3 regions of the Eubacterium sp. BL-380-WT-2B genome follow, and region 3 is predicted to be linked to each of the others. Evidence: riboswitches for the same ligand, from Rfam matches in the RefSeq annotation. Region 3 holds a riboswitch; each other region holds the start of a gene.
The links. Region 3 has a riboswitch for molybdenum cofactor ahead of FYJ53_RS08035 (4Fe-4S dicluster domain-containing protein). Riboswitches for the same ligand answer to the same signal wherever they lie in the genome.
Positions count from the first base shown of each region.

Region 1: linked by a shared signal. The riboswitch ahead of FYJ53_RS13510 (substrate-binding domain-containing protein) and the one ahead of FYJ53_RS08035 (4Fe-4S dicluster domain-containing protein) in region 3 are both predicted to bind molybdenum cofactor.
Region 2: linked by a shared signal. The riboswitch ahead of FYJ53_RS02665 (formate/nitrite transporter family protein) and the one ahead of FYJ53_RS08035 (4Fe-4S dicluster domain-containing protein) in region 3 are both predicted to bind molybdenum cofactor.

Region 1 covers NZ_VUMP01000006.1:233,164-244,719, forward strand. Annotated here, with positions in the region: gene FYJ53_RS13495 (PP2C family protein-serine/threonine phosphatase) at 1-434, opposite strand, end outside; gene FYJ53_RS13500 ([Fe-Fe] hydrogenase large subunit C-terminal domain-containing protein) at 434-2,134, opposite strand; gene FYJ53_RS13505 ((2Fe-2S) ferredoxin domain-containing protein) at 2,121-2,372, opposite strand; molybdenum cofactor riboswitch at 2,513-2,630, shown strand; gene FYJ53_RS13510 (substrate-binding domain-containing protein) at 2,720-3,592, shown strand; gene FYJ53_RS13515 (ABC transporter permease) at 3,672-4,379, shown strand; gene FYJ53_RS13520 (ABC transporter ATP-binding protein) at 4,363-5,061, shown strand; gene FYJ53_RS13525 (MFS transporter) at 5,089-6,312, shown strand; gene FYJ53_RS21515 (Ig-like domain-containing protein) at 6,556-8,304, shown strand; gene FYJ53_RS13535 (chloride channel protein) at 8,365-9,606, opposite strand; gene purD (phosphoribosylamine--glycine ligase) at 9,675-10,931, opposite strand; gene purH (bifunctional phosphoribosylaminoimidazolecarboxamide formyltransferase/IMP cyclohydrolase) at 10,950-11,556, opposite strand, start outside.
Region 2 covers NZ_VUMP01000001.1:550,517-560,312, reverse strand. Annotated here, with positions in the region: gene FYJ53_RS02675 (class I SAM-dependent methyltransferase) at 1-520, opposite strand, end outside; gene FYJ53_RS02670 (flavoprotein) at 662-1,198, opposite strand; gene FYJ53_RS02665 (formate/nitrite transporter family protein) at 1,328-2,107, opposite strand; molybdenum cofactor riboswitch at 2,514-2,637, opposite strand; gene FYJ53_RS02660 (PadR family transcriptional regulator) at 2,812-3,147, shown strand; gene FYJ53_RS02655 (hypothetical protein) at 3,150-4,127, shown strand; gene FYJ53_RS02650 (KUP/HAK/KT family potassium transporter) at 4,314-6,314, shown strand; gene FYJ53_RS02645 (cyclopropane-fatty-acyl-phospholipid synthase family protein) at 6,368-7,534, opposite strand; gene FYJ53_RS02640 (DUF6718 family protein) at 7,831-8,064, shown strand; gene FYJ53_RS02635 (FUSC family protein) at 8,262-9,281, shown strand; gene FYJ53_RS02630 (hypothetical protein) at 9,390-9,796, shown strand, end outside.
Region 3 covers NZ_VUMP01000003.1:393,839-405,394, forward strand. Annotated here, with positions in the region: gene FYJ53_RS08000 (hypothetical protein) at 1-154, opposite strand, end outside; gene FYJ53_RS08005 (EAL domain-containing protein) at 347-4,897, shown strand; gene fucO (lactaldehyde reductase) at 4,985-6,133, opposite strand; gene FYJ53_RS08015 (MATE family efflux transporter) at 6,447-7,808, shown strand; gene FYJ53_RS08020 (DUF3169 family protein) at 7,850-8,620, opposite strand; gene FYJ53_RS08025 (helix-turn-helix transcriptional regulator) at 8,622-8,837, opposite strand; gene FYJ53_RS08030 (helix-turn-helix transcriptional regulator) at 8,834-9,049, opposite strand; molybdenum cofactor riboswitch at 9,224-9,337, shown strand; gene FYJ53_RS08035 (4Fe-4S dicluster domain-containing protein) at 9,482-9,937, shown strand; gene FYJ53_RS08040 (aldehyde ferredoxin oxidoreductase family protein) at 9,940-11,556, shown strand, end outside.

The DNA of each region.
Region 1 (11,556 bases), on a different contig from region 3:
TCAATTTTCATGGTGGTTTCGTAGATCTGTTTGCCCTGGAACTCGATGGGATGGCGTTCCAGCTCTAAAATTTCCCCGTCCCGGATATAGACAATGGGCGGGTTGTCAAACTCAACGATATAAAGCCGCCGGGTTTTCCAGTAAACCTGGACGATGGTAAAGGTCGAGTAAGCCAGCTTCCGGACCTGGCAGACCGGGAGGGTGGCCTCCAGCGTTTCCACCACATCCTTGAGCGACATCTTGTCCTCCAGCATGGTCGCCGCAATGGTGGAGGTCATGGTCGCCAGGATATTGGCTTTCACACCGCTTCCAAGCCCGTCGGCCAGAACAACGATCACGCTCTCATCGTTGATGCGGATTTCCACATTATCGCCGCACAGCTCCTGGTGGTGCTTATTGATGCTGTCATGGGCAATATCGACAAAAAAAGCCATTATTCCTCTTCCTCTCTTGTTCCTACAACCTTTTGCAGCCGGGTCAGCGTAACTTTGGTCTCGGCAGTGGTTTCACCCAGCAGCTCTGCGATTTCATGGGCGACGCGCATCTGCTTGTCGATGACCTTCTGGGCCATATCCAGGGTTTCTTCCTGCATCTTCTGATATGCCCGTTCTTTTTTGATCTCTCTGGAGATGTCCACAAATATTCCCATGTACATCTTCTGTCCCGGGATATAGGTCAGAATTTCCATAAAATGGATATTGCCGCGGGCGTAAAGTCCCCGTCCGCTGTAATAATTGCCCTCGACATTGTCCAGCTTTTTGAACGGGTTGTAGTCAAAGACTTCAACGAAATTTTTGTGCAGCACATCGGTTTTGGCGGTCTTGAACAGCTTTTCGGCTGCCCCGTTAAAATCAACGATCCTGAAATCCTTGTCCAGCACCGCGATGGCGTTTGGCGTCGACGCGATAATTAAATTGGAGATGGCCTCGTTGCGGTTGCGCATAAAAGGCAGGCACATGTCCAGCTCTGCCATGCCGCAGTAAACCGCCGCGGCTTTTTCACGGCAGCTGTCATAACCGCAGGTACCGCAGTTCAGCTCGTCTTTCGGGGTGAATTTTCCTGTCTGCCGCAGAATTTCTTCAATGGCTTCCTCCGGCACACCCGCAAAGGGGTCCTTTTTCTCAACAGCGAAGCCACGGCTGAAATCTGGTGCCTGCTCCGGTGTTTCCGGGTCCTTCCGGGCATTATTATTAATGTAATCTGTCACGCGCTCGATCCGCTCATACTTGACCAGAGGGCTGTGGGTATTACCCGGGCCGTTGACACAGCCCTCGACGCAGGCGTTCATTTCGATCCAGTACTGGCCCTCCAGCTTACCGATATCATCCAGAAAGTCACGGCAGTTTTTGAGGCCGTCAATTTTTATGACCCGCCGGACGCCCTGCACACCTGGTACACTGGTCTTTTCCACACCTCCGGCCAGCGGATAGAAGCGCGCCACGTTACAGCCCGTCGCGTCAAAGCTGCCTGCTGGCATATCGGCTACATTAATCCCTTCTTCCTTAAACCACACATCCAGCTCATCAAAGGTCAGCACGCCGTCGATGATCGGACTGGCAGCGTCGACGGCTTCCATCTTCTTTGAGATGCAGGGCCCTGCGAACACAACTTTCGCGTTGGGATACCTTTCCTTCAGCATCATACCGTGAGCGGTCATGGGAGATACCACCTCACTCAGGTATTCCACCACATCGGGATAATATTTTTCGATCATCATGTTAACCGTCGGGCAGGAGGTTGTGATCACATGGCGTTTTGTGCCCCAGTAATCCTTGGCATAGTATTTTGAGACCTGCTCTGCCCCAATAGCAGTCTCCTCAATCACTGTAAATCCCAGAGCCCGCAGCCCGCCCAGTACCTGCAGCGGGTCTTCCGTATTAAACCCGGCGGGAAAGGACGGCGCCAAACTCAGAACCACCGGTCCCTCCTCCAGCCACTGCCTGATGCTGTCCACATCGCTGGCCACATATTTGGCATTCTGGGGACAAATCCGAAAACAGTTACCGCAGCCAATGCACAGATCCTCAACGATCTGAGCCTGATTATCCATCAGTTTAATGGCCTTTACCGGACAGTATCGAATACATTTATAACAATTCCGGCAGCTCGCCCTGGTAAAATTAATGACACCCATTATTTCCCTCCATTATCTGGTCAAACAGCTGGTCAACGCCCTCTGGCTTAACCGTATAAATATGATCGTCAACCTTGACAGCCACCCCGTCGCTGCAGGCGTCCAGACAGAAGGTACCCATCAGCTCCACTTCATTTTCGAGGCCCCGTTCAGCCACCAGCTCCTTGAAGCGCTGTACCACCTGATAGGAACCCTTGACATGGCAGGCACTGCCAATACAAATATGTATTTCCTTCATTTTTTACTCCTCAATATTGTTCTAATCCCTGTGTTCTTCTGACAGATTAATCCTAGCACGCCTGACAGCCCTTGTCAATTAGTACTGCCGCTTGAATTCTTCGCCATTTTCTGTTAAAATAGTCATATCGAAATCGTTTTAAAGATTTATCTATCCGAATTTTTTATCCTAAAGTCAATCCATGGATTCAAAATCGTCAGAGTGCAGCGGGAAACGGCTGTGCTTTCCATTGTGAGAAGGATAGATGATAAACGTGCGCACTGCGTTTATTTCCTCCTCGCAAATTATAATGGTATAGAAGATTATTCTTTTATATATTTAATTTTCATTATCAAGGAGGAAGAGAAATGAAAAAAAAATTAACACTGGTTCTGGCCGCGCTGTTGACGATGACCATGGTCATCGGCCTGGCAGGATGCAGCAGCAACAACAATACTGCTAAAACCGAAAAGCTGGAGCCAGGCTCCAACGGTGAAATTATTATGGCCACCACCACCAGCACACAGGACAGCGGTTTGCTTGATGTGCTCCTGCCCAAGTTTGAAGAGGAAACCGGCATTGCCGTAAAGGTTGTGGCCGTCGGAACGGGTAAAGCCATTGAAATGGGCAAAAACGGAGAAGCCGATGTGCTTCTGGTTCATGCAAAATCTCAGGAAGAGGATTTTGTCAAGGAAGGCTATGGCATCGAACGTTTTGACGTTATGTACAATGACTTCATTGTTCTGGGCAGTAAGGATGACCCGGCAAAACTGAAGGAAGTCGCTCCAAACGACGCGGTAAAAGCCTTCCAGACCATTGCTGAAACCCAGTCTGAATTTGTATCCAGAGGCGACAAATCCGGTACCCATACCAAGGAGCTGGGCCTGTGGGAAAAAGCAGGCGTTACCCCTGCAGGACAGCCCTGGTACATCGAATCCGGCTCTGGCATGGGCGACACCCTGAAAATGGCCAATGAAAAATTAGCCTATACCCTGTCTGACCGCGCTACCTGGTTAAATATGAAGGATAATCTGGATCTTGAAGTTGTTGTCGAAAAGGATGATAACCTGTATAACCAGTACGGAGTCATTGTCGTCAACCCTGACAAGGTCAGTGCTGAGCTGAACACCGACGGCGCCAAAAAATTCCAGGAATGGATTTTAAGCGACGAAGCGCAAAAGGCCATCGCTGATTATAAAATCAACGGCGAACCAACCTTTGTACCAAACGCCAGCAAATAAGCATTAACTGAATTTAGAATTTGTCAGCGTCCGTTTTTTCGGGCGCTGATTTTGAATTGACAGACTGACGAGGTTTCCTATGGATTATATTATCAATGGCTTCATTGAGGCCTTCCATCTTCTGATCTCCGGCGACCCGGAAATTTACCAGATTGTCGGGCTTTCCTTGTATGTATCCTTCTCCTCCACCATTTATTCCACTGTTCTCGGCGTGCCACTGGGCATCCTGCTCGGCATCAAGGAATTCAGGGGAAAGCGGATCGTATCCCGGCTGCTTTACACTTTTATGTCTTTTCCGCCGGTCATCATTGGACTGTTCACCTCACTGGTGCTCGCCCGCTCCGGTCCGTTAGGGCATTTAAAGCTCATGTACACGCCCACTGCCATGATCATCGCCCAGGTGATCCTCGTTACGCCTATTATCATGGGCATTGTGTTTAACGACACCACTGTCAACGGCCAGGTTGTGGTAACCATGGGTAAAACCCTTGGGGCAGGCGGCCGGGATATTCTCTTCCTGCTGATCCGGGAGCTTAAGGCCAGCATCATGATCGCTCTGGTCACCGGTTTCGGGCGGGCTGTATCCGAGGTCGGTGCTGTGATGATCGTGGGCGGCAATATAAAAAACTATACACGGGTCATGACCACCTTTATTGCCATGAACAATAACATGGGTGAATACGCTGTTTCCATCGCCATGGGCATTATTCTGCTGGTCATCTCTTTTGTCACGAATTCGATCCTGTACAAATATATGGTAGGAGACCCTTATGCAAATCGCGATTGAAAAACTCACCAAGACTTATCACGGAAAAACCGTCCTGTCACTGGACAGCCTGCGTCTTGAATCCGGAAAAATCCACGGAATTTTAGGACCTAACGGCTCAGGAAAAACCACCCTGATGAAATCTGTCGCCGGGCTTCTCGCCCCCACCAGCGGCGTCATCACTTACAATGGCCTCCCTGGTGATGAAACTGTGCTGAAAAAGCTGACCTACGCCAGCCACACCCCCTACCTTTTCGCCATGTCGGTCTATGACAACATCGCTTATCCCCTGAAGATACGCAAGTACGGAAAAGCTGCCGCCGCCCCCATCGTCGAGGGGCTGCTGCGGGAATTTAAAATCGAGGAGATCGCAAAGCAGAACGCCAAAAAGCTTTCCGGCGGCGAATCCCAGAAAACAGCCCTGGCCCGTGCGCTGTCCTTTTCACCAGATACCCTGCTTCTGGATGAGCCCACCGCCAACATTGACCCTCAGAGCCTGAAAATTATTGAAGCTGCACTGATTAAAAGAAACCGTGAAGCCGGACTGACCGTTATCATCATCACCCACAATCCAAGCCAGGCCTACCGCATCTGTGACTCCCTGAGCTTTATGGATTCCGGAAGGCTCCTCTTTAACGGCAGTGTCAAAGCCTTTAAAGCCTCGAAAAATCCAGTCATTCGGGATTTTATTACCTTAAACTAACGGGCAGCAAGCCCTCAGGAGGAACCAATGAACCAGCAAGCCAGTACCCGCGATAAAGATTGGAAAAAACGGATCATCCTTTTTTTAACCAGCCAGACCGTTTCCCTTCTCGGCTCTTCTCTCACCCAGTATGCCATCATCTGGTATGTCACACTGACCACCTCCTCAGGGCTTATGCTGACCATTTCCACACTTGTCACCTTTATTCCGCAGGTACTGATCTCCCTCTTTGCCGGCGTGTGGGCGGACCGCTATAACCGGAAACACCTGATTATCTGCGCCGATGCTCTGGTCGCCCTTTCCACACTGGGGCTGGCCTTCAGCTTTTTCGTGGGCTACCGGGAGTTATGGATTATCTTCCTGGTATCCGCTATCCGCTCGGTAGGCACTGGTATCCAGACCCCCACCGTCAACGCGCTCATTCCGCAGATCACGCCCAAAAGCATGCTTATGCGTGTGACCGGCTTTAACGGAAGCCTCCAGAACATGACCATGATTGTGGCTCCGGCGGTCAGTGGCGCCCTGCTGGCCACAGTGTCTGTGGAATCGACCTTTTTCATTGATGTTGTCACTGCCATCATTGGCATTTCCCTGCTGTCCATTCTCAAAATCCCACCCCACAAACGGGCTGAGTCTGCCAAGGACACGGGCACTGTTTCCGATTTAAAAACCGGCATTCTTTACGCTTACCGGCATTCTTTCATCAAGGTGCTGCTTGTTTTTTATGCGCTGCTCATGTTTTTAGTGACACCCACCGCCTTTTTGACCCCCCTTCTCATAGCCAGAACCTTTGGCGGGGAGGTATGGTATCTGACTGCCAACGAAGTCATCTACAGTGTCGGCGCCATGATCGGCGGCCTCGTCATTGCCGCCTGGGGCGGCTTTAAGAGCCGTGTAACCACCATTATGGTCTTTAGTACCCTGTGCGGCGTCTTCTGCCTGGGGCTTGGACTCTCACCAGTTTTTCCTGTCTTTTTAGGGTTTATGCTCTTTGTGGGGTTAACTGTTCCCTTTATCACCGCGCCCATCACCGTCCTGCTTCAGGAACGGGTGGAGGAAGCCATGCAGGGCCGTGTTTTCAGCCTTGTCCAGATTATGGCCGCCACAGCCTTTCCGATCGGCATGACAGTCTTTGGCCCATTGGCGGATATGGTTGACGTCCGGCTGATCATTATTGCTACTGGTATTCTCACTGCCCTCTGCGGTTTTATCGTTTATCACAATAAAATCCTCCGGTCACAGGAAAATTAGGCATTCTACTTTTAGAATTAACTTTTGTTTTAACAAGCGCCTTTTATTGAAAACTTAAAAATCAACAACTATATTTTTTGTTTGCAATTCCGTTACAATTGGATTTTCTTCTTTAAGAATTCGTTACATTTTAAGGAAATACGGTATGAAATAAGGTATAATATTTTCTAACAGCAGTTAACTGATCTTCACTATTTTACATTATTATGCTTAACGAAATCATTTCAGAAGGAGAATCACAGCATGAAAAAATTTATTCACAAATTTGTTCCTTCGCTTTTATGCGTCTGCCTATTGTTTGCCTATTCGCTGCAATTTGCACCGACCGTAAAGGCTGCGGAATTCTCACCAAGGACTGAAAAACCGGACTATTATTCTTATCCTTACAGCCAGTCCAGTGGAAATCCGTTTGAGTTAAACCCTTTGACGGGAGGTAATTGTACCTACTACGCCTGGGGCCGTGCTTACGAAATTCTGGGCTATCCGCTTCCAAATAAACAGGTGGACAGCAATCCAAACGGATGGGGAAGCTTCAGAAGCAATGCAAAGTATTTCTGGTCTGATAATAAAGAGCTTTACGACGAAGGCCGCGGCGGTTTTGCCTATGGGTCTGAACCTGCTGTAGGCGCCATTGCCGTATGGGACGGCTCAATAACCAATGGCTGGTGCGGCCATGTGGCTGTTGTTGAGGAAGTCAATGGCAATGAGGTTGTCACTTCCAACTCTGGCTGGAGCTATCGTGATTTTTATATGGACTATGACAATGCCAACAGCATGGGCGGCAATTTCTTGGGTTATATTTATCTGTTAGACAATGCAGAACCAGAACCAACCCCTCAGCCGACTCCAGAGCCAACCCCTGAACCAACCCCTCAGCCGACTCCAGAACCAACCCCTGAACCGACACCTCAGCCGACTGCAGCGCCAACCCCTGAACCGACACCTCAGCCGACTGCAGCGCCAACACCTGAACCGACACCTCAGCCGACTGCAGCGCCAACACCTGAACCGACACCTCAGCCAACTGCAGCGCCAACGCCTGAGCCAACCCCTCAGCCGACTCCAGAACCATCGCCTCAGCCTGAAAAAGTCGAAACAACTGCGGATGTGGATGGCACCCAGGTAAAGGTCTCCGCAGACAGCAAGGTTCTGCCAGATGCGGAATTAAAGGTTTCATCCGTCAGCGATGAAGTTAAAAATAAGGCGGATCAGGCTGTAAAGAACAAACTGGACCCGGAAGCCGAAATTCTGGAAATCATGGATATCAAAGCCATTGATAAAACCACAAATGAAGAAAAACAGCCAGAAGGCGGGACTGTTTCTGTCGAGCTTGATCTGAATGAAAAATACAAGGATAATGGCGATATCAAAATCGTTCATTTTGATGACAGTAAGGATGAAGTAAATGTTGTTGACAATGCTGTAGCAGACAAAGACAGCAAAACCGTATCCTTCGAAGCACCACATTTCAGCTACTACGCAGCTGTCAAAACCCCGGTAGCCGCAACGGATGTCAAGCTGTCCAATGACTATCTGAAAATTCAGCCGGATGCCAGCACCACTTTAAAAGCAACTGTCAAACCTGCGAATGTCACCAATGCCGATGTTACCTGGAGTTCCAGTGACCCAAGCATCGTAACGGTTGATGAAAACGGCAAGGTTACGGCCATCAAAGAAGGCACCGCATCCGTTACCGCAACAACAGCCAATGGCAAGACCGCAACCTGCGAAATCGAAGTGAAAGCACTGGATTCAAACGAAGGCGCTGGTACCACCCAGACCTACAATGACGGTGGCAGCGGAGACGGCAATATTATTAAGAAGCTGGCCGCCACTGTTACAGGCACCAACCCGGATACCAGTATCCGTCAGGCTGCCCTGATGAACGGGGATGTTCCAGCCTGGATGATTCCTTCCATCATCGGCTTATTTGCTGGCGGCGGGATTCTCATCGGTGTGATTGCCCTGATCAAACGTAAAAGAAGCGAATAATACAAACCCATAAAAAACACTCCCTTTTCTGCAAAAGCGGAGTGTTTTTTATGGGTTCTTTTATTCTCCCTGGGCGTCAGTCATCTGCCGGAATCGCTTGGGCAGAGGAATGGACGCCGCGATGATAGCGCCGACACACATGGGGATAATGGCATCCACTGGAAAGCAGATGATCAGGAGCATGACAACGGCAATGGGCTTGCGCATAATAGCGCCAGCCACTGCTGCTGTTACCACAGCCACGAAGAAGGTCGCGTCGACCATTGGAAAAAGGGCGGCAAAGCCATAGCCTATACAGACCGCTGAAAAGATAATGGGAAAAATATTCCCGCCGCGCCAGCCAGTGCCGATACAGATATTGATCATTAAAAGCTTGACAATTCCTGTTAAAAACAGCAGCCATATGGGCAGGGTCTGCCAGATTTCCATCATTTCACCCATCTGATGTTCGCCCGCAAACATGGTAAAGGGCAGCAGCATTCCAACACCGCCTAAAACCAAACCGCCGATAATTCCCAGAAATACCTTGTGTTTTTCAAGAGGAGCGGTTACCACCTTGACACCCTTGGCAAAATAAAAATACAGAATGCCGCAGAGCGCACCCACAAGGGCAAGGGGCAGCATTGCCAGAAGCTCATTGCGCCCGATGGTGATGTGTCCAAAACGGCCAAGCCCCATACCGCCGCCAAACAATCCTGAAAGCAGAATGTATACACCAAAACCAGCAAAAATCGCGATAAAATACAATAAAATCTTTGAATTTTTGGGGATGGCCTGCCCACCCTTTTCGTCCTCAACCTGATTTACAAAACCAAAGAGAGGGGCGTGAAAGATAACACCCAGTGTCGCAGCGATCCCGACCTGCGCCAGATCTTCCACTTCCTCATAGGCATACTTAAACCGGTCAGCCAGCCAATAGCACAGTCCGGCGATCACACCGGTCAGCCCGGCTTCGGGCCCGAGGCTTCCGCCAAAAATGAGGGGTACCAGCGCACAGACTGCGATGACCGGCAGATTATCGTAGGGCAGGCGTTTGCCCTGTTTGATGGCCGCCATGTCTTCACTGAGCTCACTGGGACAGGGGCCGAACTTTGTCTGCAAAAGCCCCACAAGCAGCCCGCCGACGCCGCAGATCACCAGATTATAGACTGGGATATTAAATTTTCCGGGCAGCCAGGTCCAGAAAAAGTCAATGCCCAGATTCATCAGCCACAGCAGAAACCAGACAATGGCTCCGACCACTGCACCCAAAACAGCGATAAATATTCCAAGTGCAATATTCTTTTTTAATTTATTCCACACGTTATTCTCCTCCAGATTATTCAGAAAAAGGCACGCAAATATCATTGCGTGCCTTTATTATACTGTCATCAGTCCATTTTTGCAATATCTGTCCGGTAGCGTGCACCGTCAAACTTAATTTTATCTACCTGGCTGTAAACCTTGGCTCTCGCTGCCTCACGGTCTTCACCCAGAGCGGAAACACAGAGGACGCGCCCGCCGGCGGTTACCAGCCTGCCATCCTTGAGAGCCGTTCCGGCATGGAATACTTCGCAGCCTTCCACATCCTCAATCCCGGTGATTTCAAGACCTTTTTCGTAAGGTCCCGGGTATCCGCCGGAGGCAAGAACCACCGTCACTGCGGCTTCATCCTTCCACTTAATGTCACAGTCTGCAAGCTTGCCGTCAATACAGGCTTCCATAATGTCCACCAGATCGCTGTCCATGCGCATGAGCACGCTCTGGGCTTCCGGGTCGCCAAAGCGGACATTAAATTCCAGAACCTTGGGCATATCATTTTCGATCATCAGACCAATGAAAAGAATCCCTTTAAAGTCCATACCATCTGCTTTGAAACCCTCAATAATCGGTGTCAGAATGGTTTCTTCAATGCGCTTGTTCAGCACCGCGTTATCAAACAAAACGTTAGGAGAATAGGTACCCATACCGCCTGTGTTCAGGCCTTCATCGTTATCGTAGGCACGCTTATAATCCTGGGCGCTTTCCATAGGCACAATGACATTGCCATCGACAAAGCACAGCATGGAGGCTTCGCGGCCAGTCAGAAATTCCTCAACGACAACCTTGTCACCAGCAGCGCCAAATTCATGGTCAGCCATGATCATGTTAATGCCGTCTTTGGCTTCCTGCTCGTTTTCTACGATCAGCACACCCTTGCCGGCTGCCAGTCCATCGGCCTTGATAACCATCGGAAATCCGTAAACGCCGATATCTTTCATGATCTCATTGAGATCGGTATACTCCTTGTAGGCGGCTGTCGGAATGTTGTGGCGCAGGAGAAAATCCTTGGTGAAGGCCTTGCTCCCTTCAAACTCCGCACATTTTGCGTTGGGGCCAAACACCCGCATGCCCTCTTTCTCAAAGGCGTCGGTCATCCCCATTACCAGCGGCACCTCAGGGCCCACAACGGTCAGGTCAATGCCTTTTTCTCTGGCAAATTTTACGCAGCCGTCAATATCTTCCACCGAAAGGTCAACACACTCGGCAATTTTGGCCATGCCTCCGTTTCCGGGGGCACAGTAAATTTTATCTACCTTTGGGCTCTGGGCAATTTTCCAGGTGAGCACATGCTCACGTCCACCCGAGCCGATTACTAATACTTTCATGTCGTTTCTCCTCTGAGCTTAGCTGTGTTTAAAGTGGCGCATGCCTGTAAATACCATGGCAATGCCGTTTTCATTACAGACCTTGATGGAGTCTGCGTCGCGTCCTGCGCCGCCCGGCTGGATAATGGCTGTAATGCCTGCCTTGGCCGCTGCGGTAGCGCAGTCGTCAAACGGGAAGAAAGCGTCCGATGCCAGCACAGCACCCTTTACCTTTTCCCCGCCGTGTTCAATGCAGTTTTCCAGCGGCCAGATCCGGTTAACCTGTCCTGGTCCGTTGGCGACCATACATTTATCCTTGGCCAGGGTGATGGCGTTGGATTTGGTATTCTTAACAGCCTTCCAGGCAAAGAGCAGGTCTTCCATTTCCTTGTCGGTAGGCTTGCGGTCTGTGACTACCTCCAGCTTTTCATAATCTTTGGTATCACGTTCCTGGATTAACAGGCCGCCAAGTACTTTTTTGGTTTCATAGCCTGGTTCGCTGTACAGAATATCGTCCAGCTTGAGCACACGGAGGTTTTCCTTGGTGCTCAGCACTTCCAGAGCTTCGTCGGTATAAGCTGGCGCTACAATGACTTCCAGGAAGATTTCAACCATCTGTTTTGCCGTATCCGCGTCAATCTCACGG
Region 2 (9,796 bases), on a different contig from region 3:
AAAACAAAGCGTCGTGCACATGCTTCAAGCTGGGGTTTTTGGCCCAGCAGAGAATAAAGACATATTTATTTGCCAGTGCATTCAGCTTGATGAGATCAGCGAGGGCTGTTGTCCGTGACGCGATGACAATATCGTGCTTTTCGATATTTTCCCCGGGCTTCACATCATCCCAATTCAAAAGCCGGGTGGTCAGATTTGACACACCGGCAGCGGCAGCGTTTTCCTGACACTTTTCCAGCATTTGCTGGGACACATCCAGGCTGGTGACACTTTTCGCCATACCGGCAATCGGCACAGAAAGCCTGCCAGGCCCACAGCCCACGTCCAATACTGTATCTTCCTTTGTAATAATCAAAGCGTCCAGCTGATTCTGTGTGTACTCTCTTTCCAGCTGTGCCATTTTATTGTACATACGCGCAACCGCGCCCCACATTTTTGCAGGGTCGCTGTTCATTGGGCTCGCCTTGCCTGCCGGATGGCTTAATTCTGAAATTGCCGCCCAGTTTACTAATCCATTCATAGCTTCACCACATTTCCTGTTTTACTGGATTATTTTTTTAGTTGATTCTGAAAATATTTCCTATTACATTTTATCTCTTTTATTTAAAATTGTCCATGCTGTTTCCAACAAAGACAATTTTTTACCCTACTTTTCCATTTTCTAAATTTCTGTCATTTTCTCCAATGCCTTGATGATCGTCTGGAAAATCTGTTCATTAGACGGCATGCGGTTGGGCGCTCTGCCCTCCCCGTTTTCAACAAAAATACAGCCATCTTCCTTTAAAGTCTGGATATTCCGCTGCACACTGGGCTTGCTGTACATCATCGGATTAATGTTATTGGCAAACACAATGGGGGCTGTGGTGGAAAGAATGGTCGTCGTCAGTAAATTATCCGCTATGCCATTGGCCGCTTTGCCAATGGTATTGGCCGAGGCTGGAGCGATCAGCAGCAAATCAGACTGGTCAGAGGTTTTGTGCTCAGGATCCCATACCTTTGGTTCCTCAAACTGGTCGATTTCAACCGGATTCCCCGACACGCGCCGCAATGGAAGCGGTGTAATAAAATTAAGGGCATTCGGGGTTAATATCACCTTTACCTCTGCTTTTTCATTTCGCAGCATCCGGATGAGTCCAGGAATCTGGTCAACCGGCGTACATGCCGTAATCCCAATGGTTATGTTTTTTCCAATCAGCATTTTCATTTCTCCTGTAAACATTTAAATTTTCTCATTCATTATAGCACAGATAAAACAGAAGACGTAAACCGCTTTCAAATTTATATTAAGAATACCCTTATATATATAAAGGTATTCCTTTATCATTCTCTAGTTATTTTTACGAATGTATGCATAATAGTAAGCGCATGGTACGATTATGGCGCCGCCGATAATATTGCCGAGTGTGACAGGCAGCAGATTGTTGATAAACATCTGCCCCCAGCTGACATCTGCCCCCAGGAAAATTCCAAGAGGAATATAGGTCATATTGGCAACACTATGTTCAAAGCCCGCAAAAACAAAAAGCATGATCGGAAACCAGATCGCAAAGATTTTGCCGATCATATCCTTTGAGCCGGCCTGCATCCAGCACGCTAAAACAACCAGCATATTACATAGAATACCGCGGATAAGCGCTGTTGAAAAAGGCATCCCAGCCTTTGCCTGTGCAACGGCCACCGCTTTTTCCAGCACCGCGTCTGCATAAAGACCGCTTTTGGCCAAAACAAAAGCCAACAAAATCGATCCGATTAAATTGCCGATATAAACAACCACCCAGTTTGTCAGCATCCCTTTGATGGTAATTTTTTTATCCATCAGGGCCAGTGTCATCAGGTTATTGCCTGTAAACAGCTCTGCGCCGCATAATATTACCATCATCAAGCCTGCCGGGAATACCGAAGCGCCAATAAACTTAGCGAGCATAGCCTCGCTTAAGGCGCCTTTGCCAATTCCTGTCGCCAGTAAAAATCCATGGGCGCCAAAGCCAATAAAAATACCTGCAAAAATGCCGAGAATCAGCATTTTACCAATGGAGAGGGAGGCCTTTTTCACACCATTCCCAACCCACACTTCTCCGATCTCCGCCGGAGAAAGAAAACCATTCATTTCACGCACCTCCTGAATGTTTATTTCAGAATTATATCATAACTTCAAGCGTTGTAAAAGTATAAATTTTTATCCTATTTAGCCTTATTTTTATATTTTAAACATTATAAAATAGCATCAAATCGCTATAACGTTAATTTTTAAGAAATTTTTATAAGTTAAATATAAAAATAACTTATATTTCAAAACACAAAAAGCAGAACCGCATGGTCCTGCTCCATTCAGCAAAGGATTCAAACGGCCGCCGAGGATGCGACGGCCCTTTGACTTGGTAGATTATATAGATTAGTGCCTTTTGTTTTTAATGACAAAAGGCAGCAGGAGCTCATGGATAAAATAACCATCTTTTGAAAAATCATTAAAAAAGGGCATACTTCTCCCGTGTCGAAATATGCCCCTGAAAATTTTCAGGAATCATCTGCATTCTTCTCAAACACGGAAAGCATATCCGTTTCCAGATATACTCATCGGTCCCCGGCCATGGGGGCTTCACTTCCTTTAGGCTTTTGGACTCGAATGCGGTTATTTTTTTGTTTATTTCTTCCAGATAAACTGAAACCAATGTTACGTTTATTATAAATCATTTCCAGCATGAAGTCCAGCCTTTTCTTTCAGACATTTTCAAACAAAATACTGTATCTTCTTGACATACTGTGTATAACACACTATAATGTGATTAACAGCAAATAAAGGAGGGCCGTCATTTGGAAAAGGATAGTGTTTTGTCAAGTATGGTATCAGAGCTGCGCCGGGGAACACTGGTGCTCTGTGTTTTAAGCCAGCTGAAAATACCCATGTACGGCTACAATCTGGTAAACACACTCAATGAAAAGGGTATCGCGGCAGAGGCAAATACGCTCTACCCGCTGCTCAGACGCCTCGAAAGCCAGGAGCTTCTCGAAAGCTCCTGGCAGACAGACGGACCAAAGCCGCGAAAGTACTACCAGACGACTGAATTCGGCAATGAAATTTGCCGGCAGTTAAAACAGCATTGGGATAAAACAGTCAGCAGCATAAATCAGATTTTTGAGGAGGAATAAAAATGAAAAACGAACTGATTGATCGGTATGTCTACGCGGTTACAAGGCGGCTGCCTGCCCGACTGCGAAACGATATTGACAAAGAGCTGCACTCGCTCATCGAAGATATGCTGGAGGCCCGGTGCGATGGTCTGATGCCTGAAGACCGTGATGTCCGGGTCATTCTCACGGAGCTGGGAACCCCGTCAGAGCTGGCCATGAGCTATATGCCTGAAGGCCGCGACCACCTTATCGGCCCTGCCTATTACAGCCAATACAAAATGGTTACCGGCATCGTTCTGGCTTCTGTGACCTTCGGGCTTGTTCTTTCTGGATTTATCTCATTTTTCACGGACAGTCACGAGGCACTGTACATTACCCTTTTCTCATGGATTGGTACACTGATCACTGGCCTTATCGCTGCTTTTGGCGCGGTTACTTTTATTTTCGCGGTCTTTGAACGAAAAAATGTCGCCCTTAATTTTGGCGGCAGTGAGCTTGACAGTCTGCCCCCGGTTCCAGAAAGAAAATCTGTTATTCCAAAGGGAGAGCCCATCGCCGGCATCATTTTTTCTGTGATCTTCTGTGTAATCTTTCTGGCCGCTCCTCAGATTATCTGCGCAAAATTCAGCGCAGATCAGCCTTTTATCCCTGTGTTTAACGTAGACCGCATTCACCAGCTATGGTATGTCTTCGCAGGCTTCACGATCCTCGGCATTATGAATGAAAGCTTTAAACTCTATGAAGGCCGTTACACTAAAAGGCTGGCTATTGTCACAGTGGTCTCAGGTGTCCTGAGCGCAGCTCTGACGCTGATCCTTCTGTCTGATCAGCAGATTTTAAACAGCGCTTTTATCGCAGCGATTTCCAGCAGCTTGTCGAATGCAGCCGTCACAGGCTTTCTAACCCATTTTAACCTGTACTTCATGGCGATCATTCTTTTTGCGCTCCTTCTTGAAATGGGTGTCACCCTGTTCAAAGGCTTCTGGTATGACCGTTAAGGAATTGCAGCAGACCTGGCAGCTTCTGCCGGGTCTATTTTCTTTATAACTTTTCATAAATTTCTTGTTAAAAATATATAAATTTTCCGATAAAAGGGTATAAGTATTCGAAACATTCGTGTCCGCAGTGTTTTGCAACACGGAGGTTGTCTTTTAATACACCAAGAGGAAAAGTAGAGGATTAAAATGAGACACTTAAAAAAATCGACAGAAATTCCTGTTAGCCTGGGCGCTGCCATTGTAGCCCTTGGCGTCGTCTACGGTGATATCGGCACCTCGCCGATGTATGTTATGAAGTCGATCATTGCCGGCAACGGCGGCCTGAACGCCATCGATGACAACCTGATCCTGGGAGCCCTGTCCCTGGTGATCTGGACCGTCACACTCCTTACCACAGTCAAGTATGTTCTTATCGCACTCAAGGCCGACAATCACGGCGAGGGCGGTATTTTTTCGCTGTACAGCCTGATTAAAAAGTACAAGGCCTGGCTCATTGTCCCTGCCATGGTGGGCGGCGCGGCGCTTTTGGCCGATGGGATTCTCACCCCGGCTGTCACAGTTACAACTGCCATTGAAGGACTTCGGAGCCTGCCGTTTATCTACCGTTTTCTGGGCGATGAGCAGAGCCGCATTGTCATGATTACACTTGTCATCATAGCGATTCTGTTTTTTGTCCAGCGGGCTGGTACCAAATCCATCGGTAAGTCTTTTGGCCCGGTCATGACCGTGTGGTTTCTCTTTTTGGCCATTTCAGGCATTGCCAACATGGCTGGCAACTGGGAAATTCTGAGGGCCTTTAATCCTCTCAGAGGCGCCGCCATTCTGTTCAGCCCAGACAACCAGGCCGGCGTCATGATTCTCGGCAGTGTGTTCCTGGCGACCACCGGGGCCGAGGCGCTCTATTCAGACATCGGCCACGTGGGAAGGGGCAATGTCTATGCCAGCTGGCCCTTTGTCAAAGTCTGTTTGATCTTTAACTATCTGGGCCAGGGCGCCTGGCTCATGGCAAACAAGGGGAATACCACACTGGGCACTCTGCCTGATCTCAACCCTTTTTTCCAGATGCTCCCAGACAATATCCGTATTTTCGGTGTGCTTCTGAGCACTCTGGCAGCCGTTATCGCATCTCAGGCTCTGATCACCGGCACCTTCACACTGGTATCTGAAGCGATCAGCCTTGACCTTATGCCGCACATGCGCATCACCTATCCCTCTGAAACCAAGGGACAGCTCTATATCCCTCTGGTCAACCTGATCATGTGGCTGGCCTGCAGCGGCGTCATTCTCTATTTCCGTTCCAGCGCGCGGCTTGAATCTGCCTACGGGCTGGCCATTACGCTGACCATGCTCATGACCACACTGCTGCTGTTTATGTATCTGCGCTGCCTGAAAGGTCTGAAAATTCTTCCTTTTATCTTTCTGGTCTTTTTTGGCGGGCTCGAGGGGACCTTTTTTCTCTCAAGCCTTTCAAAATTTGAAAGTGGCGGCTATGTGGCGCTGCTCATTGCGGCGATTCTTTTTGCGGTTATGGCCGTATGGCACCGTGGAACAGACATCGAGCGCTCTCAGGCCCTTAAGCTGCATATTTCGGACTATACCGCCATGTTTGGAGATGTTCACAGTGACAACAGGCTCATCACAGTATCGGATAATCTGGTCTACCTGATGAACGAAACCGAGGGTGACACCATCGACCGCGACATTTTATATTCTATTTTCGACAAAAAGACAAAGCGAGCAAGAGCCTACTGGTTTGTCAGCGTCAGTGTGACTGATGAGCCCTACACCCGGGAGTATACCGTTGACAGCTTTGGCACTGATTATCTTTTCAGGGTAAAACTGTACCTCGGCTTTAAGGTAGACCAGCGTATCAATGTCTATCTGCGCCAGATTGTCGGCGATCTGATCACCAGCCATGAGCTCCCGCCACAGCAGCGCCGGTATTCCATTGGCGACAACAGCACTGTAGGGGATTTCCGGTTCTGCATTCTGCGCAAAATGCTGGTACCCGAAAGTGACATTCATCCCTCTGACTGGGCCGCTGTTTCCTTAAAATATATGATCCGCCGCGTCGCCGGTTCTCCGGTGCAATGGTATGGCCTGGAAAACGCTTCGGTGATTGTGGAGTATGTACCGCTCTTTATCAAAATGAAAGCGTCCAATCCCTTAAAACGGGTAGACGTATGACCCTGTTTCAAACAAAAAAGAGAACCGCGATTTTCCGGTTCTCTTTTTTATTTTTAATACCATCTGGTCATCGGCAGGTCGTTATTCACGCCTTTGGTCATCAGAATCTGGCTCAGGTCGATGATCCCATTGTGGAAGGTTGCGGCGCAGGAGCAGAGGTATAGATCCCACATTCGGATAAATTCATCGTCAAACATTTCGCGCACCTCATCCAGATGCTCTCTGAAGCCCTTGTCCCAGCAGAGCAGAGTCTTGGTATAATGCCGTCTCAGGCTCTCCACATCAATGACGTAAAAGCGGTGCGAGGCAGCCAGGCTGATCATTTCTCTGAGCGAGGGGATCATGCCGCCCGGGAAGATATACTTTTTAATCCACGGGTCACCCGGATGTTCCTCCAGAGCACTGATATAATGCAGCAGAAAGAGCCCTTTGGGGTTCAACACCTTATCCGCGCAGGACAAGAAAAGATCATAATTGTCTCTTCCCACATGCTCGACCATGCCCACGCTGACAATACGGTCAAAGGTCTTTCCATATTTTGGCAGATCCCGGTAATCCATCAGCTCTGCTGTCAGCTGGCCTTCCAGCCCTTCCTCTGCAATGCGCTCGCTGAATTTTTTGTGCTGCTCAAGACTCAGGGTAATGCCCACGCCGTTGATTCCGTATTTTTTGGCGGCCTCGATCAGGAGGAATCCCCAGCCGCACCCAATATCCAGAAGGCTCATTCCTTCTTTCAGGTACAGCTTTTCAAGGATATAATCGACCTTATTGACCTGAGCGTCATAGAGGGTATCGTCTGGATTTTTAAAATAACCGCAGGAATAGCTCAGCGTATCGTCCAGCCATAGCCTGTAAAAATCATTGCCGATATCGTAGTGGGAGGATACCTCATCCTTTTGGTTTTTCTTGGAATTTGAGGTGAAGATCAGCTTTTTCAGGGCAGTTTTATCCAGAGAAAATTTACCCATCTGACCAAGAAGCTGGTCAAGCGCCTGGAAAAGGTCGCCTTCCACTTCGATATCGCCGCGCATGTAGGCTTCGCCCAGTGCCAGCGAGGTGCTGCGTCTGAGCTCCTTTATGTCCAGACTTTTGTTAAACCGGACCACAAAGGCCGGTTTGCCCTCGCCCACTAAAACTTCTTTTCCGTTTATTTTAATCAAAAACGGATTTTCGTCAAACTTTTTCAAAAATTGAATCATCAGATTGTCTTCAAGCTTCATGTTCATTCTCCTTATATCGTCATAGCTCAAATGCACGGTTGGGCGCGTAACATTTCAGAGCTTTACTTTATAAATTGTACACCCCTTTAAGAAGTATTGTCAAACTAACATATTTCAATAATTTTTACCCGTTTTATGCGATTTTAAACGTTATATATAATTAATTTTTATATTAAAAAATGTTTTTATTTTCGCTGAAAACGGATTCTTTTTTGACAGGACTATTTTTTATCTCTATCCCTTTTCCGCACTGCCTGTTACTGTGCTATAATAAAAACAAAAAGGAATGAATCAAAATGGCTTATCTAATTGCCCGACAATTCGACAAACCCGGCTGCATCGCCATCAAATCTGAGGCTGGAGACGCACTGAAGGAGCAGGCCCGCCGCCTGGCAAAAATGACCATTCACACCGGCGTACAGGTCAGCGTCGTCTATAACGAAGAGGATTTTGAGGAGTATGCTCCTCAGACCATTTACGAGGATCATGACGCCTTTTTTACCGAAGTGCTGGATCTGGCGGAATGGTAGCGCTCTTCACAAAAGCTTTTCTTAAGCTTTTTTAACAACCGTTTCAAAAAGTTTCAATCCATTATTTTTATTTCATTGAACGTAAAATTGCAACCGGATTCAGCAAAATTCCTCTAAATTGACGTTCTTGTTTTTTGTCTTTTATTCCGTTATCATATTATTTATAAGTGATCAATAAAGGATTGGAGGAATACTGCTTGACATTAAATAAGACGACGGTAAAAGCCGGATTTAAAACCTTCTGTATCAATACAGCACGTTTTGCGTTCATCCTTCTTTTTATCAGCCTTTTCGCGCATTTTTTTGGTCAGGAAAATCTCCTGCCGTCCATTGCCATTATCGTTGCCCTTTTGACCTTTCCGGCCTGCGATATGGAACTGAAACCCGGTTCCATGACCTTTCTGCTTTTCTTTTTCTTTGCAGGCTCAGGTCTGGTTTCTGCCCTTTCTCTTATCAACGTGTGGGCAGGCCTTCTGCTGAATTTTGTTTTTATTTATCTGATGATGGCCTTCTGCTCGGAGCCCTCTGTGCTCAGACCGCACATTATCTTTTTACTCTGCTATATTTTCTGCCAGTCCACCCCTGTGACAGGACACGCCTTTGTCCTCAGGATGGCCGGGCTTTTAGCCGGCGCTGCCATCACAGCCATTGTCACTGCTGTTTCCTGGAAAATAAAGGGCTTTGATCCTGCCAGGCAGCGCAGCCTGAAGGAGCAGGCCCAGCTCTGCCGGAAAAAGGACCATGCTTTTATTCTGAAGATGACACTGGGCCTTACACTGGCCATGTTTATCGGGATGGCCTTTGGCCTTAAAAAGCCGCTGTGGATCAGCATTGTGGTGATGTCGCTGACGCAGATTGATTACAGCGAAACCCTCACACGGATCAAGCACCGTTCCATCGCCACACTGGCGGGAATTGTTCTTTTCGTGCTGCTGTTCCAAATGCTGGTGCCCGAAGGATATGGCGGCGTTCTGATCCTGGTTCTGGGCTATATCGGCAATTACCAGTTTGCCAAGCCCTATAAATATCAGCAGCTCATTAACTTCATGAGCGCTCTTTTCGCATCGCTGGTGCTCTTTGACCTTACCTCGGCCATTATCAACCGGGTGCTTTGCCTGCTGACAGGCATTCTGATTGTTGTCGCCATCCGCCACCTTGGGGCTTTTGCCCGAAAAACCTTTTTCAGCCCAATGGCGCCGGGCCCCGAAAATCAGTGACTTTATATAAAGGATGGGTATGCTCCCATCTTTTTTTATTTCCAATTGAAAATCGGGACAAGTTCTGATAAGATTAAAGTTACCCACAACATTTAGGAGTAAATGCTGATGAAACCACTAAAACTATGGAAACGAATGGCGCTGCGCGGTAAAGTACTTACCATTATTTTACTGCTTCTGCTAATTTCTGCTATTGTCGGGATTGGCGCTGCCGTTTATCATATACCGCTGTTGGTTCAAAACCGGGCGGTTCAGTCTGTCAACGCACTTTTTACTGAAAACGATGCGGGGCTGGCCGAAGGCGTTGCACAGAATACCGGCCAGATCTCTGACAGCATTAAAAAGGCCAATCAGATCAAGGATGAGGCTATGCGCAGCTTTCTGCTGCAGCGCACCGCCACTGCCCAGAAAATGGCCGATGTCCTTAACGGGGTTTCTGCCCTTTATCAGACAAAGGAAGATGGGTCCCGCCTGGTCGTGAGGACCATACAGCCATTCCAGGTCGACAACATCAA
Region 3 (11,556 bases):
AGACCATAAAGAGGGCATAGACAGTATAGATAAGAACAAAATAGCTCACAATGCGCAGCGGCTCGGAAGGCCCCATGCTGAAACGGTTATATTTCTTATTGAGCAGTAACAGATCCTGGAGATCGTTCGATACAGATGCTTTAAAAGACTTCATTTAAAAGGCTCCTGTCAATAATTTCAAATTTAGACTTGTACACTATTTTAACACAGCCGATGATGGAATAACAGCAAAAATTAAGACATACAAAGCATCAGAATCGTTTTAACTTTATTTTGAGGGTTATTTATACTATAATATAATTAATATTTGAAATTTATTGGCATGATGGACGCCGGGGGTAAAGTAATGATTGGTAAGACAGTTTTAGTTGTCGATGAAAATCCTGCTGAAAACACTTTGCTGGACAATGTTTTAAACAAGAGCTACCAAGTTGTTGTCTCAAAAGAAAACGATGCCGCTTTGAGGTTTCTCCAACAGAATAAGTCAACGGTGGCAGTGATTATTTTTAGTTATGCTTTGTTTAATGAAATGCCGACGGCGCTTCGGACTGTTCTATGGGACATACAGGCATCGCGGGGGACAGGTGTTTTAGTGCTGACAGATGCGGACAATCCCATCATGGAGGAGCAGGCCCTCAAACTTGGCGCGACGGATATTTTGCCCAGGCCCCTTGATCCGCGTATGATCAGGCAGCGTGTCCGAAATACCTCGCTTCAAAGTAATTTAAAAACTCTGGAAGAATATGATTCTCTGACAGGGCTGTTGAACAAAGATACCTTTTACAAAAATGTCCATGAAATTTTAATGGGTTTTCCTGAAAAAGCATACAGCATTATCTGTTTTGACATTGAGCGTTTCAAGGTTATCAATGACCTGTTCGGTGCAGAGGAGGGGGATCGTCTGCTCCAGTATATTGGCGATGAGCTGAATACCTGGGCAGCGGAAAAGGCAGGCTGTGCCGGGCGCATTGTGGCAGATGTATTTGCTATCCTGCTGCCGGATATGGAGGGTGATGCAGACAGTACTGCGCAGAGGCTGACGGATAGTCTGGAGCAATACCCATTGGATATGGAGATATCCATAGCTGCAGGCCTATATCATATTGATGATGTGAACCTCCCAGTCAGCAGGATGTGTGACCGGGCGATCCTTGCGCTCAACTCTGTAAAGGGAAACTACCTGAAACGTGCGGCCGTTTATGACAATCATCTGAGAAGCTCGCTGATTGAGGAACAGGAAATTGTTAACGAGATGGCTCATGCTCTGGCAGAACGCCAGTTTCAGGTGTACATACAGCCAAAATGCGATATGCGCACCAATAAAATTGTCGGCTGTGAAGCCCTCGTCCGGTGGATTCATCCGGAAAAGGGCATTATCAGTCCTGCGGCCTTTATTCCTGTTTTTGAACGGAATGGTTTTATTTTAAAGCTCGATGCTTATGTATGGGAAGAAGTCTGCCGTTTAATGAGAAACTGGATTGATAATGGACACCAGCCCATACCAACCTCGGTAAATGTTTCGAGGGTTAATCTGTACCATCAGGGGCTGAGCGACCTGCTGGCAAATATGGTGAAGAAGTATAATCTGCCTCCATATCTGCTGGAGCTGGAGATTACCGAAAGTGCTTACACCAAAAATCTGGATCAGCTGCTGAGCCTTGTGAACAGGCTTCGCGACCTGGGCTTTACCATTTTGATGGATGATTTTGGCAGCGGTTATTCTTCACTCAACATTTTGAAGGATATCAATGTCGATGTGCTGAAGATCGACATGCGCTTTCTCTCCGACATGGAACATTTAAAGGGCCGTGCCGGCAATATTCTGGAATCGGTGGTCCGGATGACAAAATGGCTTGACCTCAGTGTGATTGCAGAAGGGGTAGAGACAAAAGAGCAGGTTGATTTTCTTTTGGATATTGGCTGTCACTATGCCCAGGGATATTACTACTATAAGCCCATGCCCACAGATGAATTTGAAGCGCTGTTATTACAGGATGCCGATAAACTTGATTTTTCGGGAATGGAACGTGAAAAGAGCAATACGATCAGCTATGATGAGCTGGTGCATTCGGACAGTATGACCCGATCGCTTTTAAATAATCTGATAGGCGGTGTGGCTTTTTATGAGTACTTCCAGGGCAATCTTGAGGTTTTAAGAGTCAATGAGGGGTATTACCAGGCGACGGGCTGTAATGCGGAGGCTTTAAAAACGAACGGACGTCACATTCTGGACCGCGTACCTGATGAGGATAAGCCCATTGTCCTCGACGCGCTGCAGAGAGCGCCAAAAACGCCTGAAAAGGGAATAGATATTCAGTTCAGGCGGAAACGGCTGAACGGTGAATACATGTGGATGTACATGCGCCTCTTTTTCCTGGCGGATCGGGGAGATCGCCAGCTCTTTTATGCGTCGATTATTGATGTGACAAAGCAGAAGCAGTCTGAGGAGGCGCTCCGCCTTTCGGAGCAGCGGTTCCGGATCGCCATGGAGGCGACCAACAATACGATTTTTGATTTTGATATTGAGAAAAGAACCATTGATTATTCAGATTATTTTGCGAAAAAATACGGGTTGAAGCCACACCTTGTCAATGTGCCGAACAGCCTGGTCGATGAAGGTGTGATCCATCCGGATTCAAAAGTGTGCTTTTTGGAGATGTACCGTAAGATATTTAAAGGCGCTCCCAAAGCAAGCTGCGAGGTGCGGGTTAAACTATATGACAGCAGTTATCTCTGGAACAGGATCACGCTGACCAATATCTATGATTCAACGCAAAAGCCAGTGAGGGCAGTTGGCCTGGTTGAGGATATTTCCAGAGAAAAGGAAATGGAAAACCAAATTCTTCAAAAAGAAAAATCCCTTTCAAATTTAAAAAAGGAAAATCAGCAGGCTGTTCTCTCTTTGTTGGGCGAGTCATCACCAAATGGACTTATCGGCGGCTATTGTGAGCCTGGCTTTCCGCTCTACTTCATCAATAAGGAAATGCTTGAGATCATGGGCTATGATTCCTATGATGATTTTATAGAGGGTACTGGCGGCTTTGTCAACAATACGATTCATCCCGATGATCACGAGTATGTTGCACAGATAGTCGGGCCAAAAGATAAGGAAGGCGACGAGTATACTGTCCGCTACCGCACGCTGCGCAAGGACGGCAGTTATTTCTGGGTTATTGACCGGGGGCGGGTGGTGCGCGCGGAGGATGGCCGGCTGGCTATCGTGAGCGCCTGTATCGACATTACCGAGCAGGTTGAGCTTCAGAATGAGTTTGAAACTGTGCTGAACAGTACGCCAGGTGATGTTGTCGTCTTAAAAATTAATGGGGAAAATATTGAAACAAAGTACATGAGCTTTGGACTCGCAAAGGTTCTGGGCTATGAGGAAAAGGAGTACCAGAGGCTGCTGACCTGTGAGGACGGTTTGAAACTGATATATGCCAAGGACAGGGCGTACTATTTTAACGCAGTTTATAAAAGCGCAGCGGAGCGGCTGCCCATCAACATTGATTTCAGATCAGTAAATAGAGGCGGTGGATTTGGCTGGATCAATTTTTCGGCTGAGTTTTACGGAACCGATGAAGGCTGTATGGTCTACCATGGTATTTTTACTGATATTTCTGAGCTCAAGAAAAAAGAAGAAAAGCTGAAGCTTTCTGAAGAACGCTTTAAAGCCGCCATTGAGCATCTGGATATAAGCATTTGGGAATATGATATAAAGACAAAGTGCCTGATAAAGGAAACTAAGTGGAACAAAGAAGGAAGCCGGCGCCTGGTGTATCCCAATATGCCTGACGAAAGCGTGACAAAGGGCTATGTGTCCCCTGAATCCCTCGGTGAGTATCTGCGGCTTTATGAGGATATCAGCGGGGGCAAGCTCAAAACCTCGGCGGAGGTACAGATTCAGGAACCAGACGGCAAGTACTGCTGGTACCGCATTACCTATACGGTGGTGCTGGACGAGGACGGACAGCCCATGAAAGCCATCGGTACCTCCGAAAATATTGAGGAGGAAAAACGAAAACAAAAACGTATTGACAAACTTTTACTCAAAGCACAGAAGGATTTTTTGACAGGGCTTTATAACAGAGAAACCATTGAAGAAATGGTAAAGCAGAGCTTAGAGATCAGCGTTTTGGACAAGGGTGTGTCGGCTATACTCATAGCGGATATTGATAATTTTAAACAGATTAATGATTTTTACGGACATACAGAGGGGGATCACGTTTTAAAGGAAATTGGACGGATAATCCCAGAGGTTTTTGGTGACAAGGCACTTACAGGGCGCCTTGGTGGTGATGAATTCCTTGTTTTTGTGACGGGCGAGGATTATGAAAGTGATATCTGCAGTCTGACGCAAAAGTTTTGCGATCGTCTTAGCGAGCTGGAGGTTCAGGATAAAAAGATTACGGTATCTGTGGGGATTGCTTTTGTAGAGGAAGCGATAAGGGACTTTAAAACGCTTTACCAAAACGCAGATGCGGCTCTGTATGTGGCGAAATGCAGAGGTAAAAACACCTATGCAGTTTATCATGCGTTGCAGTTTCAAAAGCAGCATGCTTATTTTAATATGGACACAGCTATCCTGGACGAATTAGACAGCTTTGTTTATATCATCAATGCGGAGACTTACGACATTATCTATTGTAATACAGCATTACTGCGAGCACTGGGGGTAGATGAAGTTGAAGCGAAAAGGCATAAATGCTACGAGCTCTTGGCGCAGTGCTCACAGCTCTGTCAAGGATGTGAGCAGCGGGAGCTATTTTATGATCGGTTTATTTCCAGAGACATGTCTTTTTTCAATGGAAAGGTACCGGTAACACTGAGAGAAAAGCTTTTTAAATGGGGAAGCCTTACCCTGCGGCTTGGTCTTGCACGTTTTAAAAAGGAAAGTTAATAAATATTAAAAGAACCCACTGGAGGGATGATCTGGTGGGTTCTTTTTTGATGAGGTATTGTTGGAGAATGAATGGTAAAAAAGGATTTACATCAGAGCTTTGTACAGTTCAACAATGTCTTCCAGGCTGGCATCTTTTGGATTGCCAGGTTTACAGGCATCATCAAATGCGGACTGTGCGAGGAAAGGAATATCTTCTTCCTTGACGATTTCCTTTAAATCCTGAGGAATACCGACGTCGATTGACAACTGGCGAACCGCATCCACAGCAGCTTTTCGGTATTCTTCCTGGGACATGCTCTCAGTGCCTTCAACACCCATGGCCTGCGCGATGTATCTGTATTTTTCGCCGGTTTCAGGCGCGTTATATTCCATGATGGAGGGTAAAAGGATCGCGTTGGCAACACCGTGTGGCGTGTCATAAACAGCGCCCAAGGCATGGGCCATGGAGTGGACAATGCCGAGACCAACATTGGAAAAGCCCATTCCCGCGACGTACTGGCCGAGTGCCATGTCTTCGCGTCCTTCAGGAGTGTTTTCGACAGCACCCCTTAAGGAACGTGCGATGATCTCAATGGCTTTTAAGTGGAACATATCTGAAAGCTCCCAGGCACCCAAGGTTGTATAGCCTTCGATGGCGTGTGTGAGGGCGTCCATACCTGTGGAAGCGGTCAAACCCTTTGGCATACTGGACATCATGTCCGGATCTACAAAGGCAACGACCGGGATGTCATGTACGTCGACACAGACAAATTTACGTTTCTTTTCGACATCGGTAATAACGTAGTTAATGGTGACTTCTGCTGCGGTACCGGCAGTGGTTGGAACGGCAAAAATCGGAACACAGGGATTCTTTGTCGGGGCAACACCTTCCAGACTGCGGACATCTTCAAATTCAGGATTGGTAATGATAATACCAATGGCTTTTGCGGTATCCATGGAGGAGCCGCCACCGATGGCGATCAGATAGTCTGCGCCGGAAGCCTTAAAGGCTGCAACACCAGTCTGTACGTTTTCGATGGTGGGATTCGGCTTGATTTCAGAGTAAACTTCATAATCAAGTCCTGCTTCGTCAAGAATATCCGTTACCTTTTTTGTCACATTAAATTTCACCAAATCAGGGTCAGAACAGACAAAGGCCTTTTTAAAGCCGCGCGCCTTTGCTTCGGTTGCAATTTCATTGATTGCGCCGCTGCCGTGATATGATGTTTCATTTAGAACGAATCGATTTGCCATAATAGTAATCTCCCTTAACTAATAAAATTAATATTATTTTATTCAATTTTCGTAAAATTCTCAAGATAGATTAATGTTCATTTGATGCAAATATTTATTAACGTTTTCATCAACAGAAGAAAGGTGTTTTTACAAAAGACAATAAAGGAAAATATTTTGTTCTCAAATGAAAGAAAAACAGAAAGAAAAATCAGGGTCGTTAAAAATTGATAATTTAATGACCGTAAACGTGCACAAATTCAAACCGAAAGCTTTATCCGACCCTTGTTTATGCTATAATAACAAAGCAATTTATTATATGACAGGAGTAAAAATGACCACAACTTTTCCGGAAAATACAAAAAAAGAATCCTTATTCAAGCTGACATGGCCCATTTTTGTGGAGCTTTTTCTGCAGATGCTGGTGGGGAATACGGACCAGATGATGGTAGGACAGGTGTCGCAGACCGGTGTGGGCGCCATCGGGAACGCTAACCAGATTATCAATGTCCTGTTGATTTCCTTCAGTATCATCTCCCTTGCGACCACGATTCTGGTTTCTCAGAACATGGGCGCAAAAAATTATAAAAATGTGTCGACAATCTATACATTGGCATTGATCGTCAACCTGGTTTTCTCAGTGATCATCAGCGCGATTCTGCTGTTTTTTACAGAGTCCATCTATCATATGCTGCAGGTGCCAGACGCCATTATGCCCGAAACGGTTGCCTACACGCGGATTATTGGCGCGGGCCTTTTTCTGCAGGCTGTATTTCTGACCTTTTCGGCTATTTTCAGGAGTAATCGTCTGATGAAAGAAACCATGTTTGTCTCCATTATTATGAATGTGCTCAACATTGGGGGGAACTACATTCTGATCAACGGCATTGGCCTGCCGGCACCTCTTGGTGTAACTGGAGCCGCCATCTCAAGCAACATCGCCAAGCTTGTTGGGGTGGTGATTGTTGTCTGCCTGTTCGTTAAAAAAATCAAACCGGGAATGTCCTTAAAAACATTGCGGCCTTTCCCGTCCGCCATGCTTAAAAGGCTTCTGTTTATCGGGATCCCTTCGGGTGGTGAGACACTTTCCTGGACGCTGAGCCAGACAGTGACAATGGGATTTGTGAATCTCTGCGGCGCGGTGGTCATTACAACTCGTGTGTATGCGGTGATGTTTGCCATGATCACTTATCTGTACAGCAATGCAATTTCCCAGTCCTCCCAGGTTTTAGTGGGCTATATGATTGGAGCGAGGGAGTATGACAATGCGGACAGGCGTGTAAAGGCCACACTCCGGTCATCTGTGCTGGTATCCTTCTGCGTGGCGCTTCTGCTCTTTGTGTTCAGTGATCAGATTTTTGGTTTTTTCACCTCTGACCCGGAAGTTATTGCCCTCGGTAAGCAGGTGATGTTCATTGATATTTTTCTGGAGCTTGGCCGTGCGGTAAATATGGTGATGGTCCGCTCACTTCAGGCGGCCAATGACATTCTGTTTCCCATCGCCCTTGGTATTGGCTCACAATGGTTTGTATCGGTGGTTCTGTGTTATGTTTTAGGCATTATACTGGGGTGGGGACTGATCGGGATATGGATCGCCATGGCCTGTGATGAAATCCTGAGAGCTGCCATGTTTTTAGTCCGTTGGAAACGCAGGAAATGGATGGATTTAAGCATTAAGAACGCAGTGAAGGCCTGATAAAAAGGAGGTACGCCGTTTCGGCGCACCTCCTTTTTGGTTTAACAGTCATCACTGTCTATTTTTTTGCTTTTTTGAAGATTCATGGAAAAGATGCAGCACAGTGTGCTCTGCAGTCCCCATAAAATACCAATGATCATAAAAGGAAACGCGCCAATGGGGGTGGTCAGGGCCGCAAACATGAGCAGCACCATGACAATGAGAAAGGCCATCTGCATAATTTGAAAGGTTTTATAGGCAGCCTTGTAGAGAATGAATTTTTCCGCCTCATCATTGCTGTTCATCCAGATCTTTTTAAAATTTAAATCCAGCGGGTTTCCCTGTTTTTCCGGATTCATCTTTTTGGTCAGATTCACAAAGAGAATCTGGAAGATAACGCAGAAGATAACTGGCAGTAAAAATGCCGCGAGTGCCCATAAAAGGGAAGTGGAGCTGTTATTGTGTATGCCGCTGACATTGATACCGTAAAAAGCAAAGGTGAAAATCAGCGTGATGTTGCCAAAGATTATCCCTGTATCACAGAGGTGGTCGGCTTTTTCATAAAGTGCATCCGAATCGTTTGTTTCCAGCTGTCTGTAGGTATTTCTTGCGGAAAGGTAAAACAGAGCGGTGATGAGCATTAAAACAACAGAACCGGCAGAAGATATATATAGGCCGTAGTCCAGAATGTTGTTTTGAAGCAGCTGTACGCTATCGACAATGTCAAAGCCTGGATAGTTCAGCAGGAAGCCAGCCAGCCCGCCTAAAAAGCCGCATATGATGATCAGGGTAAAAAATTTCAGGTAAATGTGTTTGCTTTCTTTTGCTTTCATGTCATTTTTCCTCCTCGAGGGTATGGGTAAAAAGGGAATCGATGGTAGTATTGAAAATATCTGCGAATTTTGCGGCAAGCCGGACAGAGGGAGAATAAAGGTTTTCCTCGATCAAAAAGATGGTTTGCCTGGATACGCCAGCCAGCTCGCCAAGCTGTGCGGGCGTAAGCTTTTGTTTGATTCTGTAATCTTTCAGGTGGTTTTTGTGCGTGTTCATTCTGAGTCCTCCTCATCTGAATAGGTAAAAATGTCCTCAACGGAGGTATTAAAAATCCGGGCAATTTTAAGCGCCAGCGTTACGGAAGGAGAATAATCTCCGCGTTCAATTAAACTGATGGTTTGCCTGGATACACCGGCCAGCTTACCAAGCTCTGACTGATTGATTTTATCTCGGGCCCGGAACTCTTTTAATCGGTTTTTGAGGGGCATGCTCAGGCCTCCTTTGTATATGATTTTTGTCATCTTGACAAATATTCTTGTCAAAAATAGTTTAACATTGACAAAAATATTTGTCAAACAAAAATTTGATAAAAAAGAAAAAATAAATCTTTAGAAAATTTTAAGACGTTTACAAGAATTTAAAAATGTGCTATGATAATGATAACAATAGAATTGCTCTGAAGCTGGAAAGACCCTTCCGGGGCCTTTCCAGCCAATGGGTAACAGGGGCAACCCTGTTGTCTGCCATCTTTGCAAAGGAGCCCGTAGAAACTGCTTTTACTATGTATAAAGCTATTTCTGCGGGCTTTGTGTTTTCCTGAATTCCAGGACACAAAGCGATTCTCATTTTGTAAACTTACCACAAAGGAGGTGTGAGGGTACTGCGTCGGCAGTATCCAGAAGCGTATGAGCAAACAACTCATGATTAAACCTGAAAAGTGCATAAGCTGCAGAACCTGCGAACTGGTCTGTTCTTTTGGACACTATCAGGAATTTAATCCATCATTGTCAAATGTAACAGTGATGGATTATGAAAAAGCAGCCGTAACCATTCCTGTGATGTGTATGCAATGTGAGGAACCAGCTTGCATGAAGGTGTGTCCGGTGGGCGCGATCTCAAGGAATGAAAACGGTGCATTTGTTATGGATGAAGCAAAATGTATCGTGTGTAAAATGTGTATGAACGCCTGCCCGCTCGGCAACATCAGCTTTAATCCGGTTAAGAGAAAAGTGTTTAAATGCGATCTGTGTGACGGCGATCCAAAATGTGCCAAGTTTTGTCCGTCTGGCGCCATTGTCTATGGCGAAGCGGTTGAAATGGAACGTAAAAAGGCCATTGCGGATCAGCTGAAAGACGTTTATGGATTGGAGGGATAACGATGAATGGATGGATGGGACAATTAATCCGCGTTGATCTGGAAGCAGGAACCATCAAAAAGGAACCGCTTAACATGCAGGCCGCCCATGATTTTATTGGCGCGCGTGGCCTGGGAACAAAATATTTCTGTGACGAGGTAGACCCGCAGGTAGACCCGCTTGGTCCGGATAATAAAATGATTTTTATGACAGGACCGTTGACCGGTACGGCTGCTTCCTGCAGCGGGCGGTATGAGGTCGTGGCAAAGGCGCCTTTGACAGGAACCATCGGCGCTTCAAACTCCGGCGGTCATTTTGGCCCCGAACTGAAATTTGCAGGCTATGACGGAATTATTTTTGAAAACCAGAGTGACCGTCCGGTTTACCTGTATATCAATGACGACACAGTGGAGCTCAGAGATGCCTCAGACCTCTGGGGGAAGGACGTTTATGAAACGACCGAAGCACTGGAGGAAGCTTGCGGAGAAGGCGCGCGTGTCGCCTGTATTGGCCCGACCGGTGAACAGGGCTGCCTGTATTCTGCCATCATGAATGACAAGCACCGCGCAGCAGGCCGTGGTGGTATGGGCGCTGTGATGGGCAGCAAAAAGCTAAAGGCTGTAGTGGTTCGCGGAAGCGGCGGGGTAACAGTGGCGCGGCCTGAAGGTTTTATGGCAGCGATGACCGATGCCCGTACCAAGCTCAAGGAACACCCCGTTACGGGTGGAGGACTGCCGACCTATGGCACTGAGGTTCTGGTCAATATGATCAACGAAGTCGGTGGCCTGCCGCTTCGCAACTGGCGTGACGGCGGTGTCTATGATAAGGCAGATGATACCTCTGGTGAAGCGCTGGTCGATTCTTATCTGGTTAAAAACAAGGGCTGCTTTGGCTGCTCCATTGGCTGCGGCCGCGTGACCAGAATCCCGGACGGGCCGTTTAAGTCCATGGGTGAAGGCCCAGAATACGAGGCCGGCTGGTCCTATGGTGCAGACTGTGGTGTCAATGATCTGGCTGCTATCTGCAAAGCCAATTTCCTCTGTAACCAGTATGGCATGGACCCGATCACACTTGGTTCTACCATTGCCTGTGCCATGGAGCTTTACGAAAAGGGGCTTCTGAGTGAGGAAGAAATTGGCCGTCCGCTGCCCTTTGGCGACGCACAGGCCATGGTTGATCTGACAGAGCTCACAGGAAAAATGGAAGGCTTTGGTGTTGAGCTGGCTCAGGGCTCGTACCGCCTGGCAGAAAAACACGGTGCGCCAGAGTTGTCCATGTCCGTTAAAAAACAGGAAATGCCCGCTTATGATGGACGCGCTGTCCAGGGGATGGCCCTTGAATATGCGACCTCCAACCGTGGAGGCTGCCATGTCCGTGGTTACCTGACCTCACCTGAGGTTCTGGGGATTCCGTTAAAGACCGATCCGCTTGTGACTGAAGGCAAGGCGCCGCTTCTCAAGACCTTCCAGGATCTCACAGCAGCGGTAGATTCCAGCGGCATCTGCCTGTTCACAACCTTTGGCATCGGCCTGCCTGAGATTGCGGCGCAGTACCGCGAGGCTGTAGGCTCAGATGAGACGGATGAGGAATTCCTGTTAAAGGGAGAACGGATCTGGAACATTGAAAAGCAGTTTAATATT